One region of the Paenibacillus sp. JSM ZJ436 genome, then DNA from elsewhere that is predicted to be linked to it. Evidence: a T-box and tRNA genes for the amino acid it is inferred to sense, from the RefSeq annotation. Region 1 holds a T-box; the other holds one or more tRNA genes.
What was found. A T-box is a leader RNA that pairs with one kind of tRNA and senses whether it is charged. The one in region 1 lies ahead of trpS (tryptophan--tRNA ligase), so its partner is inferred to be a tRNA-Trp.

Region 1 (9,551 bases):
AAACCTTTGGCTCCCTGGAGCTGGTGCTGTTCGTGCTGACCCAGGCTATTTTGCTGGCCCGGCGCTTCTCGGATTCCTTTGAAGAGGTGCAGTATTTGTCCCGCCGGCTGCTTACACTGGATGGGCTGAAGGATGAGTTTCTGGCGAATACGTCGCATGAGCTAAGAACCCCGCTTCACGGCATGGTGAACATCAGCCAATCGCTCGTCGACGGTGCTTCAGGACCGCTGACCCCCAAGCAAACGGCGGATCTGCGCTTGATCGTATCCACGGGGAAAAGACTGTCTTCCCTCATTAATGATATTCTCGATTTTAACAAGCTGAGGAACAATCAGATCACCCTGCAGCCAAAGCTGGTGGATTTATCCGCAGTAACGACCTCGGTGCTGGAGGTCATGGCGCATGTGTCAGGGAACAAGCAGCTCGTGCTGCGGCAGGAGCTGCCGGAGCGGCTGCCTCTGCTCTATGCCGATGAGGAGCGGCTGCGGCAGGTGCTGTACAATCTGGTCGGCAATGCGGTCAAATTTAGTGATCAAGGACAGATTATCGTCACGGCGCAGCAGGACGAGGAGGACTGGATCACGGTCTCGGTCCGCGATACCGGAATCGGGATAGAGGAGCAGCGGCTGGCGTTGATTTTTCAGTCCTATGAGCAGCTGGAGCAGGAAGGCCGCGGAGATCATCAGGGCACGGGGCTGGGCCTGAGCATCACGAAGAAGCTGGTGGAGCTTGGCGGGGGCAGGCTCTGGGTCCGCTCAAAGCCGGGGGAAGGCTCCACCTTCTCCTTCACGGTGCGATCGACCCGGGAGGAGAGCCTGCCTGTGCCGGAACCGGTGCGGGAGTATCCCGGACAGGAAATGCTGGAGACCGAGCCGGACCGTGAACAGGCCGGGACAGCGGCTGCCCGGATTCTGGTCGTGGACGATGATCCCGTCAATCTGAAGGTCATTCACAATCTGCTGGGAGGAAGGGGAATCCGCATCCTTACTGCATCAAGCGGAGAGGAGGCCTGGCGTATGCTGAGCACCGGAGAAGCCGTCGATCTTGTGATTACAGACTGGATGATGCCGGGCATGTCCGGCCCTGCGCTGTGTTCCCGAATTCGGGAGCGGTTCACGCTGTTTCAGCTGCCCGTGCTGATCCTGACGGCCCGCAGCCTTCCGGAGGACGTCAAGGTGGGGCTGCAGGCGGGGGCGAATGATTTTCTCAGAAAGCCGGTGGATGCCGACGAGCTGAAATCCCGCGTACGGACTCTGCTGGAGCTCAGGAAAACCGTGCGGCAGGCGATTGCGTCGGAGCTGGCTTTTTTACAGGCACAGATCAAGCCGCACTTTCTCTTTAATGCGCTGAATACGATCATGTCTCATCTGCCGGATCACCCGTCGCTGGCGAACCAGCTGCTGCTAGAGCTCGCTCGTTATCTCCGGCGCAGCTTCGATCTTGAGGGCCGGGAGCAGCTGACCACGCTGGGTCATGAGCTGGAGCTGGTCACCTCTTATCTCAATCTGGAGAAAGCCCGCTTTGAGGAACGGCTTCATGTGGAATACCGACTGGCTGCCGGCAGCCAGCTTCTGGTGCCGCCGCTGAGCATCCAGCCCATCGTCGAGAATGCGGTCCGGCACGGGCTGATGCGCAAGGAGGGCGGCGGAACGCTGGTGCTGGAGATCACAGAGAGCAAGGAAGCGGTGCAGATTACAGTGAGCGATAACGGAACCGGCATGCCGCAGAGCCGGCTTAGCTCTCTGCTTCGGGATGGAGGAAGCCAAGGAATCGGGCTGCGAAATATTCACTCCCGCCTGCTGTCCATGTTCGGGAGCGGCCTTAAGCTTGAAAGTGCGGAAGGGCAGGGCACAACGGTTTCTTTTGAAGTGCCGAAGCATAGGGGCTGAGAAGGATTGGGAAGAGCGGAGGGTTTCTGTTAAGAAAAGTGTCCCTTAGGCTTGCCTACAGGCTTCTTTCCTGTAACTCCCCTTGTGTTATAGATGGAATTTTGGGACAATGGGAGAGGAATCTGGACAACGGATGTCATAGAAAGGAAACAGAAATGAATACACCATCCATTTATGGATTAACCTTAGAGCAGCTGAAGAGCTGGCTGGAGGCTCACGGACAGAAGCCGTCGCGCGCGGCGGCCGTCTGGCATGCGCTGTACCGGGAGCGCGTGACCTCCTTTGATCACATGGCGGACGTACACCCGGAGACGGCAGCGCTGCTGCGGGAGAGCTTTTCTATTTTGACGCTGGCCGAGCATACGAAGCAGGAATCGGTTGACGGAACCGTGAAATTTCTGCTGAAGCTGACAGACGGCAATCTGATTGAAACGGTGCTGATGCGCCATAAATTCGGATTATCGGTCTGTGTGACAACCCAGGTGGGCTGCAATATCGGCTGCAGCTTTTGTGCCAGTGGACTGCTCAAGAAGAGCCGGGATTTGACAAGCGGCGAAATTGTTGAGCAGGTGATGAAGGTGCAGCTGTACCTGGATGCAGCGGGACGGGAGGAGCGGGTCAGCCATATTGTCGTGATGGGCATTGGAGAGCCCTTTGACAACTTTCAGCATATGTCGAATTTTATTAAGGTCATCAAGGATCACAAGGGGCTCGCAATCGGCCCGCGCCATATTACGGTATCGACCAGCGGACTGGCTCCTAAAATCAGGGAGTTTGCCGACAGCGACCTGCACGTGAACCTTGCGCTTTCGCTGCATGCGCCAAACAATGAGCTTCGTACCCGAATTATGAAGATTAACCGCGCCTATCCGCTGGAAGAGCTGATGCCGGCCGTGGATTACTATCTGGAGAAGAGCAACCGCCGCATTACCCTGGAGTATATTCTCCTTAAAGGTGTCAATGATCAGAAGGAGCATGCCCTGGAGCTGGCTGAGCTGGTGGGACCCCGCCGCCATACGGCGAACGTCAACCTCATTCCATACAATCCGGTGGATGAGCACAGTCAGTATCAGCGAAGCACTCCGGACGATATTACGGGATTTTATGACACGCTGAAGAAGCAGGGCATTAGTGTCAGTGTACGCCTGGAGCATGGCACCGATATTGATGCCGCCTGCGGCCAGCTGCGCAGCAAGCAGATCAAGGCACAGTAAGGCGCGGCAATACGCTGCGTATGAATTTATAGAGGCAAGGGAGCTGAAGCGATATGGCCAATGAGGAAGAAGTTATTGTTACCGCCGAAGGATTTGCGAAGCTGGAAGAGGAGCTTCAATATTTGAAGGAGGTCAAGCGCAAGGAGCTGGCCGAGCGCCTGAAGGTTGCTATCAGCTATGGCGATTTGAAGGAGAACAGCGAGTATCACTCCGCGAAGGATGACCAGGCCTTTATGGAAACCCGGATTCTTGTGCTGGAGAAAATGCTCCGCAAAGCGCGTGTGGTGGATGCCGGCAAAATGGATTTGAACCGGGTCAGCGTCGGGGCGATCGCCGTCCTGAACGATCTGGAATTCAACGAGAAGGTAGAGTACCAGATCGTTGGACCGGCGGAGGCGGACGTAGTGAACAACAAGATTTCCTATGAAAGCCCGCTCGGCAAAGAGCTGATGGGCAAGGAAGTCGGAAGCATCGTTCACGTTACGGCTCCGGTGGGCATTATTAAATACGAGCTGCTGGACATCAAGATGAACTAAAGCGGCTGTGATGAGTCAGCGATTGAACAGGCCTCCCGGGAAGCGGGGGGCCTGTTTGTGCGGTGCGTTGCTGCAGACATGGCTGGGGCAGCGCCAAAACGTGTATAATGAAGCATAACGGACGTTGACGAGAGGGAAGGATGAGAGCATGCTGGAAATTATTGAATACACAGCGGAATACATTAAAGATCCATTCGGAATTTTGAGCGGGAAGCGCTATGAATTTGTGCTGGATCTGAACGTTCCGGAGGATGACGAGCTGTACCGGGAGCAAGGGGTATACCTGCGCGCCATTTATCTGGAGGATGAGAACCGGATTGTAAAGTATGATTTTTATGAGCGGGTCAGTGATCAGTATCTCGATTTCGATATGGAGCCGGAGGAGGAAGAAGAGCTGACGCGCTTCTGCCGGGAGCATTTGCCGAAGGCGGAGTAAGCAGAGCGAGGGATCATTCCGAGGCGGCGAAGGAGGGGCCATGCTATTACAATTTGGATACTCGCAGTATGAGAGCAAGGTATATGAAACGCTGGTCACGCAAGGGGAGGCCATGGATGCCTCCGGCATTGTCAAGCTGTCGGGAGTGCCCAAGGCCAAGGTGTACGAGGTGCTGGACCGGCTGGTGGATAAAGGCGTCGTGATGGATACCATATCGGGCAAAAAAAGAACGTATGCCTCGCTTCCTCTGGAAGCGGTTATCGACAAGCTTACGCGGGAGTTTGAGGAGGATATCCGGCAGCTGCGGGAGGCCAGCGTGTCCAAGAGCGCTGCCAACGGCCAGGTATGGAGCTTGAAGTCGTACAGCTCGATCCAGGCGTTTTGCCGGCAAATGATCCAGGAAGCCCGGGAATCGGTGCTGGTGTCCATGTGGAGTGAGGAGTTCGCTGCATTCACGGAGCTGCTGAACCGCAAGGAGCAGGAGGGCGTTCGGGTGGAGGCTCTCGTGACGGGCGATGATCCGCCAGGCGCTGCGCTGTCCAAGCTGTATGTGCTGAAGCCGTCAGCCGGACATGACAAGCTGGAGCGCTTTATGCTGCTCGTCACGGATACCCGGCAGCTGCTGTTTGCCGGTGTGGAGAACGGAAGCTGGCAGGCGATTGAGACGCAGGGGCAGCCGTTCGTCAAGGTATTTGCGGAGTTCTTCTATCATGATATGGCCTTGACGGCCTTCAGCCGCAAGTACCCGGAGGAAATGCTGCAGGATGAGGAGCTTCAATCCCTGCTGCTGCGGCTGCGATATTAAGCTAAAGGGCGGCTCCAGGCACAAAGGGGCGGTTCCCAGGATCTTGAACAAGATCTTGAGGAACCGCCCCTTTGTGAGTTATTGGACAACCATCAGCAGCTGATCCTTACTTGGCAGCCGCAGCCGCCATCTCCCGCTCTGCGGCAGGCTTGGTGCGGCGGCTGAACGAGAACAGCGCCATGCCGAAGGCTAGCGACGCAATCAGGCCGCCAACCCACGGATTATCGGAGACGGAGCCGTGGTCCATGACTGCACCGCCGATGATGGAGCCGGCGGCAATGCCAAGATGAGTCATTGACGAGTTCAAGCTGAACTGGGTCTCGGCATGATCCGGAGCCAGCTGGAGCAGGTAGGTCTGCATCGCCGGGGCGATGGACCAGCTGAGCCCGCTCCACAGCATCATGAACGGCAGGAACAGCCAGAAGGCGGTCTGGGACGTTACGAGCACCAGAAACATGGAAACCGAGAAGCTGGCTGTAATGCCCAGAATGGCCCGCTTGGTGCCAAGCCGGTCGGATATCCATCCGCCCGCGCCGCCGCCGAGCACGGCGGCGATGCCGAACAGGAAGTACACGGCGCTCATCATCTGAGGGCTGATCTGAAAGGTGGCGTCGACGAACGGCTGCAAATAGCCGTATAGCGTCAGATGCCCTGTCAGCAGCAGCAGCCCGATCAGCTGCGCGCTAATGATCTTGCTGTCCTTCAGCGAGGCGAGCTGCCGCCTTAGCGGAACCACGGGACTCGGCGCGGTACGCTTAGTAAACAGCGCTACGCCCCCCATCGAGAGCAGGGTCAGCACCGCAATGACGATGAACGGCGCGCGCCAGCCGAAGGCATTGCCGATCATCATCCCTACGGGCACGCCGAGCACCAGCGAGCCGCTGATCCCCATGTAGATGATTCCGATCGCGCGCCCTTTATGCGATTCCGGCACCATGGCGGCGGCCATAGATACCGAGAGCACGACGATGACCGAGCCGCTCATGGCGGCCAGAGCCCGGGCGGCTACGATGGCGGCGTAGCTTGAGGTCAGGGCGACCATGACGTTGCTGATGAGAAAGACGGCCAGCATGTACAAATACAGCTTCTTCCGCTCCAGCTTCGCCGTCAGGTTGACGAGAATGGGACCGCTGATGGCAAAGGTGACCGAGAAGATGGTAATGAACTGGCCTGCCGAGCTGACCGAAATGCTCAGATCCTCTGCGATCAGATTCAGGATGCCGCCGACGATCAGCTCCACCATCCCTACCACAAAGGCCGCAATAGCAAGCATATATACACGAAAATTCAATGAAACACGTCCTTCTAATGTTCAAAATTTAAGTTACCACTATTATAGTAACCTGTTTGAGAGAGCGCAACCTGCATTTTTTGGTGCTCTTCATTATACACGTTATCCTCTCCATTCCAAAAAGCCCCCCTCACCACGTCTGCCAGCCCCTCCTGGAAAGAGGGTGGCAGATTCATAATGAGGGGGGCTGTGAAAGCGCCGCTATAGGCTTTAGAACGTTACGAAGCCCATGGCGCGCTTCGCGGCGAGCAGGGTCTGCTCCGCTTTTTCGGCGGCGCGCTCGGCCCCATTTTTCAAGATGCGGTCGAGCTCTTCGGAATGGACGATCTCATGATACGTCTTCTGGATCGGCTCCAGCTTGCTGACGACGGCCTCGGCCAGCTCCTTCTTAAAGGTACCGTAGCCCTGACCTTCATAGCGCTTCTCGATGGCGTCGATGGAGTCGCCGGAGAAGACGGAGTAGATCTCGATCAGGTTGCTGACCGCCGGCTTCGCCTCCCAGTCATAGCGCACGCTCATATCGGAATCCGTAACCGCACGGGAGAATTTCTTCCGGATGACGGACGGCTCGTCAAGCAGGGATACGTAGCTGCCCTGGTTCGGATTGCTCTTGCTCATCTTGTTGGAAGGGTCGTCGAGGCCCATAATACGCGCTCCGCTCTCCTGAATGACCGGCTCCGGCAGTGTGAACGTCGGCGCATACTTATGATTGAAGCGCGCAGCCAGATCCCGCGTCAGCTCCAGATGCTGCTTCTGATCATCCCCGACCGGCACATGTGTCGCCTGATAGAGCAAAATATCTGCTGCCATCAGCACCGGGTAGGTGAACAGGCCGGAGCTGACCGTGTCCTTGCCGCCGGATTTGTCCTTGAACTGGGTCATCCGGCTCAGCTCCCCGAAGTGGGCCTGCGTTTCCAGCAGCCAGCTCAGCTCGGCATGCTGCCGAACCTGGGATTGAAGGAAAATAACCGCTTTGTTCGGGTCTACGCCAGCCGCGACATACAGGGCTGCAACGTCCCGGGAGCGCTGATGCAGCTCTTTGGGGTCCTGGTACACCGTAATGGCATGCAGATCAGGAATGAAAAAATAACAATCATAGTCGTGCTGCAGCGCTACAAACTGGCTCAATGCCCCGCTGTAGCCACCAATGTTCAGATCACCGCTGGGCTTGATGCCGGACAGCATAATTTTGCTCATCATAAAGACCTCCTCTATATTAGAACAACAAAAAAGCACTCCGCCCCGAGTCTCAGGGACGAAGTGCATGACTCCGCGGTACCACCACCGTTCGGCTGCGAGCAGCCGCGCTTCACGTGGACAGCTGCCTCGCAGTCTGTAAAGGCTGCGGCTTGCTTCCACCACTCCCGGGATAACGGGGGAGAGCCGTCAAAGCCTACTGGCACGCATGAAATCATGCAGGCGTTCGGTTTGAAGCGAAGGGACCCATTCATCTGCCGCATTGTGCCGGACCTTGCACCAGCCGCCGGCTCGCTTGGACAATGACGTCTGCAGAATACTCTTTCCCTTCATCGCTGTGTGATATGGGACACTCAAGTTCTTCAAAGCTGATTCTAAGATGCCATAACCGCGGCCTTAAAGTCAAGGTGCGACATTCACCCGGTCCGTGCCTCCTCAAGGATCCGTGGATTCTGGGGGACCCGCCCTGCCTGGGGGATCGGCTAGACCCCGGAGTAGGCCATAAACCCGCCGTCTACCGGAATGACCGTGCCCGTGACGAACCCGGAGGTCTGCGCATCCAGCAGCCACAGCACCGTGCCCAGCAGATCCTGGGGTACTCCGAAGCGGCGCATCGGAGTGTGATCGAGGATCTTGCGGGAGCGATCGGTCAGCGAGCCGTCTTCATTGGTGAGCAGCCGGCGATTCTGCTCGGTCAGGAAGAAGCCGGGGGCTATCGCATTGACCCGAATGCCGGATTCCGCCAGATGCACAGCAAGCCACTGTGTAAAATTGTTGATGGCCGCCTTCGCCGCGCTGTAGGCTGGCACCTTGGTCAAGGGAGAGGGCGCACTCATGGAGGAGACGTTCAGGATGACCGCATCGGAACGTCCCAGCATGTGCCTTGCAAAGATTTGCGTCGGAATGAGCGTCCCCTGCATGTTCAGATCGAACACGTCCCGGAAGCCGGACACGGAAAGATCAAAGAAGGTCGCCACGTCCTCCTGATCCAGATCCTCCATCCGGAACCGCTCATTCGTCGTATTGGCATCCTTATGATTGCCGCCCGCGCCGTTAATCAGAATATCGCAGGCTCCAAGCCGGCTGCGGACCTCCTGCTCGGCCTGGATTACGCTGCCCGGGTCGGTGACATCGCAGGCGGCGGCGATGGCGATGCCGCCTGCGGCCACAATCTCGTCCGCGACGGCCTGGCCCTTGCTCAAGGTGCGGTTGAGCACGGCGACCTTGACGCCTTGACGGCCCAGCTCCAGCGCCATAGCGCGGCAGAGCACCCCGGAGCCGCCCGTGATCGCCGCGACCTTGCCCTTTAGAGCGTCATGCTTCGGCAGCGTTGTGTATACTTCAGGAACCATCATGAGGAGACCTCCTTTCCGGCACGGGCCTGCTCCAGCGCATCCCAGACGCCCCATAAATACATAATGCCAAGGGCCCGGTCATACAGGCCGTAGCCTGGCCTGCACTGCTCGCCCCAGATATGCCGTCCGTGATCGGGGCGGCAGTAGCCGGTAAAGCCGTGCTCGTGGTAAGCCTTCACGACGCCGGCGATGTCTACCGTGCCGTCCTGCGTGCGGTGAGACGTCTCGATGAAATCGCCGTTGTCAAACACCTTCACATTTCGGATGTGCGCAAACGGAATCTGCTCATGAAACTCTCCGATCATGCTCACGATATCATTAGCCGGGTTCGCCCCGAAGGAGCCGCTGCACATCGTGACACTGTTGGAAGGGCTGTCCACCAGACTCAGCAGCCGGCGGACGCTGTCTGCTCCTGTCATAATGCGGGGTAGGCCGAAGATGGACCAGGGCGGATCATCGGGATGTATGGCCATCCGGATGCCGTGCTCCTCAGCGACCGGAATCACCGCCTCCAGGAAGTACGCCAGGTGATCCCACAGATCCTCTGCGGTAACCTCGCGGTACGCCTGAAACAGCTGAGTCAGCTGCGAGAGCCGCTCCGGCTCCCAGCCCGGCATCGTCAGGGCACTATTGCGGGTAATGCTGCTCACAAGCTCCAGCGGATCGATGCCGTGAATCTTGTCTTTTTCGAAAAAGAGAGCGTTCGAGCCGTCCTCCGTTTCCTTATGCAGATCGGTCCGTGCCCAGTCGAATATCGGCATAAAGTTGTAGCAGATGACCTTTACGCCAACGGTCGCCAGCTTCTTGATATTGTCTATGTAGTTCTGG
Region 2 (9,551 bases), on a different contig from region 1:
AGATAGGTTGGAGGTGGAAGTGCAGCAATGCATGGAGCTGACCAATACTAATCGGTCGAGGGCTTATCCTACAAGCTTTGCGAAGTAAAGCTAGCTACGAAAGCATTACGCTAATGATCAATCTAACAACGCACATTCGTTTCGTATCTAGTTTTCAGGTGATCAAACATCTGAATTCTTTATTCCCTGATAGCTCAGTTGGTAGAGCACTCGACTGTTAATCGAGTTGTCACAGGTTCGAGTCCTGTTCGGGGAGCCATTTGGAGAGGTGTCCGAGTTGGTCGAAGGAGCACGATTGGAAATCGTGTAGGCGCCAAAAGCGTCTCGAGGGTTCGAATCCCTCTCTCTCCGCCATTTAAATAAGGCCCGTTGGTCAAGGGGTTAAGACACCTCCCTTTCACGGAGGTAACAGGGGTTCGAATCCCCTACGGGTCACCACTTTCTTTACTAGTTTCAGGTAATGAGAATACCAAAGGTTCATGGGCAGCTTGCAATTTGCTTGATGATTTGGTAATATAGAGTTCGGTTTGTTTATGGAGGCTTAGCTCAGCTGGGAGAGCATCTGCCTTACAAGCAGAGGGTCGGGGGTTCGATCCCCTCAGCCTCCACCATATAATTTAATGACGCGGGGTGGAGCAGCTCGGTAGCTCGTCGGGCTCATAACCCGAAGGCCGCAGGTTCAAATCCTGCCCCCGCAACCAATTATATCGCATAGCGATTATGCCTCATGGAACTGTGGTGTAGAGGCCTAACATGCCTGCCTGTCACGCAGGAGACCGCGGGTTCGAATCCCGTCAGTTCCGCCATTCTTTTTTTTAAACCGAAAGAGCTTTAAGGCTCGGTAGCTCAGTCGGTAGAGCAGAGGACTGAAAATCCTCGTGTCGGCGGTTCGATTCCGTCCCGAGCCACCTTAATGTATTACCGTAGTACTTTTCTTGCCGGTGTAGCTCAATTGGTAGAGCAACTGACTTGTAATCAGTAGGTTGGGGGTTCAAGTCCTCTCGCCGGCACCACCTTGGAGGATTAGCGAAGTGGCCAAACGCAGCAGACTGTAAATCTGTTCTCGTACGAGTTCGGTGGTTCGAATCCATCATCCTCCACCAGTTTTTAGGGGCATAGTTTAAAGGTAGAACAGCGGTCTCCAAAACCGTTAGTGTGGGTTCAATTCCTGCTGCCCCTGCCAGTTAAACTTAAAATATATGGCGGTCGTGGCGAAGGGGTTAACGCACCGGATTGTGGCTCCGGCATTCGTGGGTTCAAGTCCCATCGATCGCCCCATTATTTTAAAATTATGAATATGATTGTTGGGGATTAGCCAAGCGGTAAGGCAACGGACTTTGACTCCGTCATGCATAGGTTCGAATCCTATATCCCCAGCCATTTGCGGACGTGGCTCAGCGGTAGAGCATCGCCTTGCCAAGGCGAGGGTCGCGGGTTCGATTCCCGTCGTCCGCTCCATTTTTGTTTGGCGCCATAGCCAAGTGGTAAGGCACAGCTCTGCAAAAGCTTTATCCCCAGTTCGAATCTGGGTGGCGCCTCCATTATTATATTTTGTGCCCTTAGCTCAGCTGGATAGAGCGTTTGACTACGAATCAAAAGGTCAGGAGTTCGAATCTCTTAGGGCACGCCATTAGCCGGTGTGGCGGAATTGGCAGACGCGCGCGACTCAAAATCGTGAGGGAAACCGTGGGGGTTCGAGTCCCTTCACCGGCATCACAGAGGAACATGGGAAACCATGTTCCTTTTTTATATTTGCGGATGAGTGTTATCTCATCTGCTTTTTTTGTATGCCAATTCTCTTCTCCGATTGATTATTGACGATCCCAGGCAGCAGGAGCAGGCTTCGACAATGGTCGTAAGGCATCCCCGACTTTAGTCGAGGATGAAATACCGTCCTCAGTCTGTTTTAGGATCCCTGCTTTTTCTCTACAATAAGGACATAAGGTTGAAATTCAAAAACAACATCAACAGCAGCAACAAAGTACGACATGAAAATAAGAAAGGCGGTGAAACCTTGAGAAGCTCAAGAAATAAAGGATTGGCTGTACTACTGATCGGGTTAGGCGCATTAATTCTTCTGGGGGTATTCGGACCTCTGCTAGGCTGGCTGTTCAGTCTCTTGATTCCGTTAGTCATGATTGGATTAGGCTACTATGGAATTAAGCGGGGCAACACACTTATTGGCTGGATCGTGATGGCGATTGGTATTATCTCGCTGTTAGGCAAGCTATCTTGGCTGTTCGGACCATTGCTGGGTATTGCATTGATCGTCTGGGGCGTGTCCCGATTGAAGCGAAGCCGGCGGCGTTATTATTAAGGTAGAAGCAAGCAACAAGCAAAGACATCATGTTGAATATGAAGGTAGAGGAGGATTAAACGACTATGAGTGTGTTACGCCGTATTCGTGATATTACGATGGCTACTCTGAATGAAAAGCTGGAACAGAGTCAGGACCCTGTCAAGCTCATTGACCAGTTCTTACACTCTACCAGGCAGGACATTCTGGAAGCCGAAAAGCTTCAGCAGCAGTGTGAATCCCACACTCGTCATCTCAAGCAGCAGGTGGTTCAAGCCGATTCCATGCGAAGTAAGCGGGAAGAGCAGGCATTGCTAGCTCTAAAAGCTGGGGAGGATCATTTAGCGAAGCTGGCTCTGCAAGAGAAGCTGATATATGAAGAGAAAATCGAGCAGTATCAGGAGCTGTTAACAACAAGCCATGAGGCACTGCGTGAGGTGGAGGTACAGCTGGGGGAGCTGCGTATGGAATATCAGAGCGCATACAGCAAACGCCAATACTACGCGGCCAGAATGGAAACCTTGCGCTTACAGCAGCGTATGAACGGCCGCAGCGGCGGATATCCCGGACAGGACGTTCCGCGAATGTTCAACAGGCTGGAGGATCGTATTACAGACTGGGAGCTTGAAGCCAAAAGTCTTCGGGATATCCGCCGAACGGATCACCAAGGCACCTCCCAGAGTGAAGGCATCTCCAGTATGCTAGAGCGAGAGCTTGCACGGCTGAAACAGAAGCTGAGTGACAGCGGAAAGGAGTAATCATGACGAAATTATACCGCTCCTCCCGAGACAAGGTATTTACCGGATTGATCGGCGGGCTTTCAGACAAGCTTGGCTTTGACTCCACTGTGCTGCGCATCATTTTTGTAGTCAGTATCTTTATAACCTGCGGGACCACGCTTTGGATCTATCTGATTGCAGCTTTGGTCGTGCCCAAGGAGCTTAATCCTCGCGATCCATACCGGCGCGGAGGCCGGCGATCGGAGTACCAGGATGATTTTGATGAAAGAGGCCGGCGCTATGGCCGTGGAAGGGACCGTAGATATGATCAGGATGACTATGATCGGTACGATCCGCCATTTCAAGATCCGGGCTTTACTACGACGAAGCAATCACCCGGCACACCGCCACCGGATGCGGAGCTGGATGCCATGTTGAAGGATATCGAGAAAAAAGCGTTAAAGAAAGAGATTGAAGAGCTAAAACAAAAATTATCCAAGTACGAGAAGGGAGATTTATAATATGGGAGTATTCAAAAGAATTAAGGACATGACAAAGGCGTCGGTAAACGAGCTACTCGATAAGGTTGAGGATCCGATTGTAATGCTGAACCAGTATCTGCGTGACATGGAGGCTGAGATTCACGAAGCCGAGGTTACGGTTGCCAAGCAAATGGCGAATGAACGCCGGATGAAGCAGCGCGTTGAGGAAGCGGTGAAAATGGCAGGCCAGCGGGAAGCTCAGGCCGAGCTTGCCTTGAAGAATGGTCAAGAAGAGGTCGCACGGAAGCTGCTGGAGGAGAAGCTGTATTTTGACCAAAAGCAAGAGGAATACCAAGGGCTTCATGAGCAGTCTGATGCACAGGCGAAAGAGCTGGTTGCACAGCTGCACCAAATGAAGGATGAGTTCTATAAAATGCGCAACAAGCGCAACGAGCTGGTAGCCCGTGCCCAAATGGCCAAAGCGAAAAAGCAGATGTCTCAAGTTAGCAGCCTGCATAGCATTGAAAGTGGCAGCGCGTCAATGGGCTTCCACCGCATGGAAGAAAAGATTATGCAGCTTGAAGCGGAGGCAGATGTGATGAGAGCGCCTTATCCTTCACAGCATGCCGGGTACACCAATCCAGTGGATGCTGAGAAGCAGCTGAAGATTGAAGAGCAGCTGAATGCCATGAAGAACAAGATGAACGGCGGCTCCAAGTCCGAGCAGTAAAAGCGTGTTCGAAAAGAACGGAATATGATATGCTACTGGAGTGGCAAGGAGTCATCCAGGATCAGCGTGACTTATAGCTTAATGACCATACGGTGCGGATGATCCGCATCGTTTTGGTTTGTATAGCAAAATAATCAGTAGAGCAGCAGCCATCTGAAGGAGGTGCGACATGGAGAAAAATAGCGGAATTGCTTTTGTGCTCATCGGTCTGGGGATCTGTTTGCTGTTCGGCAAATGGATTGGATTTTTCACCGTGGTCGCTCTTCTGCTGGTGGCAGCAGGCATTCAGCAAATACGTGTGGGCTGGCCTAAACGGGGATATGTATTGCTGGGCGTAGGCTCAGTGATGCTCCTGCTGGATCATTTGATGCTGGTCATTGGAATCGGCTTAATCTCGCTCGGTTTCTTCTACGGAAAGGTGAAGAAGGCTCACCGAAATGACCGTTTCCACCAGCAGCAGACGTTTATGTCTAACTTTGATTGGGATCGGGCGCCTTGGGTCATGCAGAGCCTCAGTGTGTGGCATGTGCTGGGAGAAGCGGATGTGGATCTTTCGCTTGCTTTACCGGAAGAGAACGAAACGGTGCTTATGTTTCATGGTCTGCTTGGCGATATCGACATCGTCATTCCGGAATATTACGGTGTGGAGATTGAGGCATTTATTCTGTTTGGCTCGATCGACACCAGCTTAAAGCGGGAAACCGGCATTATGAATCGCCTGAATTGGAAATCTCCTAATTATGAGACGAGTGAGTATAAAGTGAAATTTATTGTTTTTTATCTTGGCGGAGATTTGAGTATCCGGATGGTGTAATGTACAAATATAGAGCTGCAGGAGGGCTGTCACTTGGAATCTGATAAGAAATCAAATATGATTACGCGGAGCATGCGTGAGGGCGCCCTTCTAGGCTTTGCCATATTGCTAATCGTCTTATATGTGCTATATACATACGGGTATCTTCGGCCCATGAACGATTGGGGCGACACGATCCAAGCCGGAATCACCATAGTATTAATGCCGATCGGACTCGGAGTAGGATACGGGTTCTTCCAGGGATACCGGGTGAGGCGGAAGCTGGACCGGGTAAGAGAAACACTATCTGACTGGGAAAAAAGCGGGGTTACCGCAGGCTCTATGCCGGATGTTGGAGATGATGAGGTCGGACGGCTGGGCGAGCAGCTGGATCGGATCAGCAAGCGCTGGGAAGAGCAGGTGACGTCGCTGCAGAGGCTGTCCACGAACAATGCCCAACTGGCGGAGCAGGCACGGATTACAGCCATCGTAGAGGAGAGACAGCGGCTGGCTCGGGAGCTGCATGATGCGGTCTCCCAGCAGCTGTTCGCGATATCCATGACTGCTACTGCGGTAGGACGAACGCTGGAGAAGGATTTTAACAAAGCGCAGCGTCAGGTAGCCCTGATCGAGGAAATGGCCTCTGTAGCGCAATCGGAGATGCGGGCGCTTCTGCTACATTTGCGGCCCGTGTATTTGGAAGGAAAGGCGCTGGAGCAAGGATTGAGAGAGCTGATCCGGGAGCTGGAGATCAAGGTTCCGATGGAAATTCAGCTGGAGATGGACGAAGGCTTGACGCTCGTGAAGGGCATCGAGAATCATCTTTTCCGCATTGTACAAGAGGCCATGTCGAACACGCTCCGGCATGCCAAAGCCGATAAAATGGACATCCGCATCCACCGTAAACTCAATACCGTACGGGTTATGCTTCGAGATGATGGTGTCGGATTTGAACTAGACGAGAAGAAACAGGCTTCCTATGGCCTTTCTACGATGGAGGAGCGGGTCATTGAGCTGGGGGGAGCCATTCAGATCATTACGGCGCCAGGGAAAGGCACACGAATTGAGATTACGGTACCGCTGCTGGACGAAGAGCGCAATAAGACAGAGGAGGATGGAAATGCCGCAGGAAACGGAGTCTGACATGGAGACACCGATTAAGGTGCTGCTTGTTGATGATCATGAGATGGTTCGGATCGGCCTCGCTGCTGTGCTGGGCACGGAGGACGGGATTGAGGTTGTCGGGGAAGCGGGCAGCGGTGAGGAAGGTATTCGGCTTGCAAAGGAGTATGTGCCGGATGTGGTTCTGATGGACCTAGTCATGGAAGGAATGGACGGTATCGAGACCACGCGGGAGGTCATCAAGCTGTTCCCTGACTGCAAGGTCATTGTGCTCACCAGTTATCTGGACGATGAGAAAATGTATCCGGTCATTGAGGCCGGTGCATTCAGCTACTTGCTGAAAACCTCGCGTGCATCCGAAGTCGCTGACGCGATCCGGGCGGCGGTGCGGGGACAATCTGTACTGGAATCACAGGTAGCCTCCAAAATGATGAACCGGTTTCGCCGCCCTCAGGCTGAAGCGCCTGCGCACAGTGAGCTGACGGACCGGGAGATGGAGGTGCTGCGCCTGCTTGCACAGGGTAAATCCAATCAGGATCTGGCGGATGAGCTGTTTATCGGGATCAAGACGGTCAAATTCCACGTGACGAATATCTTAGCGAAGCTTGGCGTTGAGGATCGGACACAGGCCGCCATTTACGCTTACAAAAACGGACTCGCTGAATAAAAATAGAGAAGCTCGGGCTGACAAGGCTGGAGCTTTTTTTGTCGCTTAGATTCCTTCTGTCGCCATGCAGATTTCAGGCGGGAATGCCGGCGCAGCACACACTTCCTGAATGAAACAAGCTGGCTAAGGGCAATGTATGGAAGGGAAAGACAGGGAAATGAAAGGGAGGTTTCTCTGTTAGATATGCAGGGTAGAATGCATGAAGATTACATGAAGAAAAAGAAAGTTTGTGGATCGAAAAATCCGGCACTCCTGCTTAAAATGGACACAAGATCTTGAAATAACAATAACAAAAGTGTGAAATGAGATAGCATACTTGACACGGATATGCTAAAATGTCATCACATCGTGATAAACTTTGGTGCATAAAAATACACTATATTACATAGAAAGAATGAGGAGCCATGGCTGAAAATCTAAATTTCGATACACTAAATACACCGGGAGCGGTATTTTTTATATTCGGAGCGACCGGTGATCTGGCAAAACGCAAGCTGTTTCCCGCGATCTACAGTCTTTACCGTGAAGGCAAACTGTCGGAGGATTTTGCGGTCATCGGAGTAGCCCGCCGTCCGCGTACACAGGATGAATTCCGTCAGGATGTCTATTCATCCATTCAGGAATTCGGGCGTTACCGTTCTGATCTGAACGCGGAATGGGATACCTTTGCGCAGCATTTTGAATACAAGTCGCTCGATATTAATGATATTGACGGCTTCCGCGAGCTTCGGGAGCAAACGGAGCAGCTTGAGGCTAAATATGAAATTCCGGGCAACCGCCTGTTCTACCTGGCCCTGGCACCGGAGCTGTTCGGCAGCGTATCCTTCAATCTGATGAAGGGCGGCATGCTGGATGGTGCAGGCTGGAACCGTCTGGTCATTGAGAAGCCGTTCGGTTATGACCTGGAGTCCGCAGCGAAGCTGAATGAAGAAATTAACCAGGTGTTCAAGGAAGAGGAGATTTACCGGATTGACCATTACCTGGGCAAGGAAATGGTTCAGAATATTGAAGTCATCCGGTTTGCGAATGCGTTTTTTGAGCCGCTATGGAACAATAAGCATATCGCGAACGTTCAGATTACGCTGAGCGAAACGGTGGGCGTGGAGGAGCGCGGCGGGTATTACGATCATGCCGGCGCTTTGCGTGATATGGGGCAGAACCATATGCTCCAAATGCTTACCATGATTGCGATGGAGCCGCCTAGCCGTCTGCTGCCGGAGGATATTCGGGACGAGAAGGTGAAGGTGCTGCGTTCCCTGCGTCCGTACGCTTCGAGTGAAGAGGTTGCGGATCATGTTGTTCGCGCCCAGTACACGAAGGGCAGCAACGGAAGCAAGGAGCTTCCGGCCTACCGCGAAGAGGATAAGGTAAATCCGGAATCCAATACGGAAACGTATTTTGCCGCCCGTCTGTTCGTCGATAACTTCCGCTGGGCGGGAGTTCCATTCTACATCCGTACAGGCAAGCGCCTGCCAGTCAAGACGACGGAGGTCGTGGTGGAATTCAAGCGGATGCCAGGCAATGTTTACTTGGGCCAGAAGCATTCACTGGAGCCGAATCTGCTCGTCATTCGCGTGAATCCGATGGAAGGCTTGTATGTGAAGATTAACGCCAAGAAGCCAGGCTCTGAATCGGAAATCGAGCCGGTAGCGATGGATTTCTGCCAAAGCTGCCTGGTGGGCATTAACTCGCCTGAGGCTTACGAGCGCCTGATCCATGATGCCGCAAGAGGCGACCATACCTACTTCACCCGCTGGGATGAGGTGGCTACAGCATGGTCCTTTGTGGACAAGATTGCGCAGTCCTGGAGAGACAACCAAGGCCCGCTGGAGAACTATCCGGCCGGTTCCTGGGGACCACAGCAGGCCGACGCTTTACTGGAAAAGGACGGCTTCCACTGGTGGCCTGTTAACGGGCAGGACGAGGACAAGGTCATTTGGACGAAGAGCTAACAGGGAACAGCAAGCCTCCCTGAACCGGATAGGAATAAAATCATCCCCATACGTACCTGGTATGGGGATGATTTGCGTATGGATTGTGGTACAATGATATACATGACTTTAGTACGAAGGGAACAGTGAAATGAGCAAACTCCAGAATGAGCTGCAGACCGAAGTCGATAAACGGCGGACGTTTGCAATTATATCCCACCCGGACGCCGGTAAAACGACATTGACGGAGAAGCTGCTGCTGTTCGGCGGCGCAATTCGCCTGGCGGGATCGGTTAAAGCAAGAAAAGCAAGCAAGCATGCCACGAGTGACTGGATGGAGATTGAAAAGCAGCGGGGAATCTCGGTAACCTCCTCCGTGATGCAGTTTGATTACCAGGGTCATCGGATTAACATACTGGATACACCAGGTCACCAGGATTTTAGTGAAGACACCTACCGGACGCTGACCGCAGCGGACAGCGCTGTCATGCTGATTGATGTCGCCAAGGGCGTGGAGGCCCAGACCATCAAGCTGTTCCAGGTGTGCGCGAAGCGCGGCATTCCTATTTTTACATTCGTAAACAAGCTGGACCGGGAAGGACGCAGCCCCTTTGATCTGATGGAAGAGATTGAGCAGGTGCTTGGTATCCGCTCTGTACCGATGAATTGGCCTATTGGCTCCGGACGTGACCTGTGCGGGGTATATGACCGTATGAAAAATCAGGTAGAGCTGTTCCAGAACGACGATCATTCCGCCATTGCTGTCAAAAAAGTCGAGGATTACAACGATCCCATCATTCGGGATATGGCT

Region 2: it encodes a tRNA-Trp, which carries the amino acid that the T-box ahead of trpS (tryptophan--tRNA ligase) is inferred to sense. The anticodon was not compared.

Annotation. Positions count from the first base shown of each region.
Region 1 is NZ_JBISEO010000005.1:190,589-200,139, reverse strand. It holds gene ACH6EH_RS09030 (ATP-binding protein) at 1-1,889, shown strand, start outside; gene rlmN (dual-specificity RNA methyltransferase RlmN) at 2,045-3,103, shown strand; gene greA (transcription elongation factor GreA) at 3,157-3,639, shown strand; gene ACH6EH_RS09015 (DUF6509 family protein) at 3,788-4,075, shown strand; gene ACH6EH_RS09010 (TrmB family transcriptional regulator) at 4,116-4,880, shown strand; gene ACH6EH_RS09005 (MFS transporter) at 4,987-6,171, opposite strand; gene trpS (tryptophan--tRNA ligase) at 6,382-7,371, opposite strand; T-box leader at 7,420-7,710, opposite strand; gene ACH6EH_RS08990 (SDR family oxidoreductase) at 7,851-8,723, opposite strand; gene uxuA (mannonate dehydratase) at 8,720-9,551, opposite strand, start outside.
Region 2 is NZ_JBISEO010000008.1:43-9,593, forward strand. It holds partial or broken rRNA gene ACH6EH_RS11820 (23S ribosomal RNA) at 1-71, shown strand, start outside; tRNA gene ACH6EH_RS11825 (tRNA-Asn) at 184-259, shown strand; tRNA gene ACH6EH_RS11830 (tRNA-Ser) at 263-354, shown strand; tRNA gene ACH6EH_RS11835 (tRNA-Glu) at 364-438, shown strand; tRNA gene ACH6EH_RS11840 (tRNA-Val) at 536-611, shown strand; tRNA gene ACH6EH_RS11845 (tRNA-Met) at 625-701, shown strand; tRNA gene ACH6EH_RS11850 (tRNA-Asp) at 730-806, shown strand; tRNA gene ACH6EH_RS11855 (tRNA-Phe) at 836-908, shown strand; tRNA gene ACH6EH_RS11860 (tRNA-Thr) at 938-1,013, shown strand; tRNA gene ACH6EH_RS11865 (tRNA-Tyr) at 1,018-1,103, shown strand; tRNA gene ACH6EH_RS11870 (tRNA-Trp) at 1,110-1,183, shown strand; tRNA gene ACH6EH_RS11875 (tRNA-His) at 1,203-1,278, shown strand; tRNA gene ACH6EH_RS11880 (tRNA-Gln) at 1,306-1,380, shown strand; tRNA gene ACH6EH_RS11885 (tRNA-Gly) at 1,384-1,458, shown strand; tRNA gene ACH6EH_RS11890 (tRNA-Cys) at 1,468-1,541, shown strand; tRNA gene ACH6EH_RS11895 (tRNA-Arg) at 1,554-1,630, shown strand; tRNA gene ACH6EH_RS11900 (tRNA-Leu) at 1,634-1,713, shown strand; gene ACH6EH_RS11905 (LiaF transmembrane domain-containing protein) at 2,015-2,317, shown strand; gene ACH6EH_RS11910 (PspA/IM30 family protein) at 2,383-3,054, shown strand; gene ACH6EH_RS11915 (PspC domain-containing protein) at 3,057-3,536, shown strand; gene ACH6EH_RS11920 (PspA/IM30 family protein) at 3,538-4,227, shown strand; gene liaF (cell wall-active antibiotics response protein LiaF) at 4,397-5,041, shown strand; gene ACH6EH_RS11930 (sensor histidine kinase) at 5,075-6,163, shown strand; gene ACH6EH_RS11935 (response regulator) at 6,165-6,809, shown strand; gene zwf (glucose-6-phosphate dehydrogenase) at 7,214-8,761, shown strand; gene ACH6EH_RS11945 (peptide chain release factor 3) at 8,892-9,551, shown strand, end outside.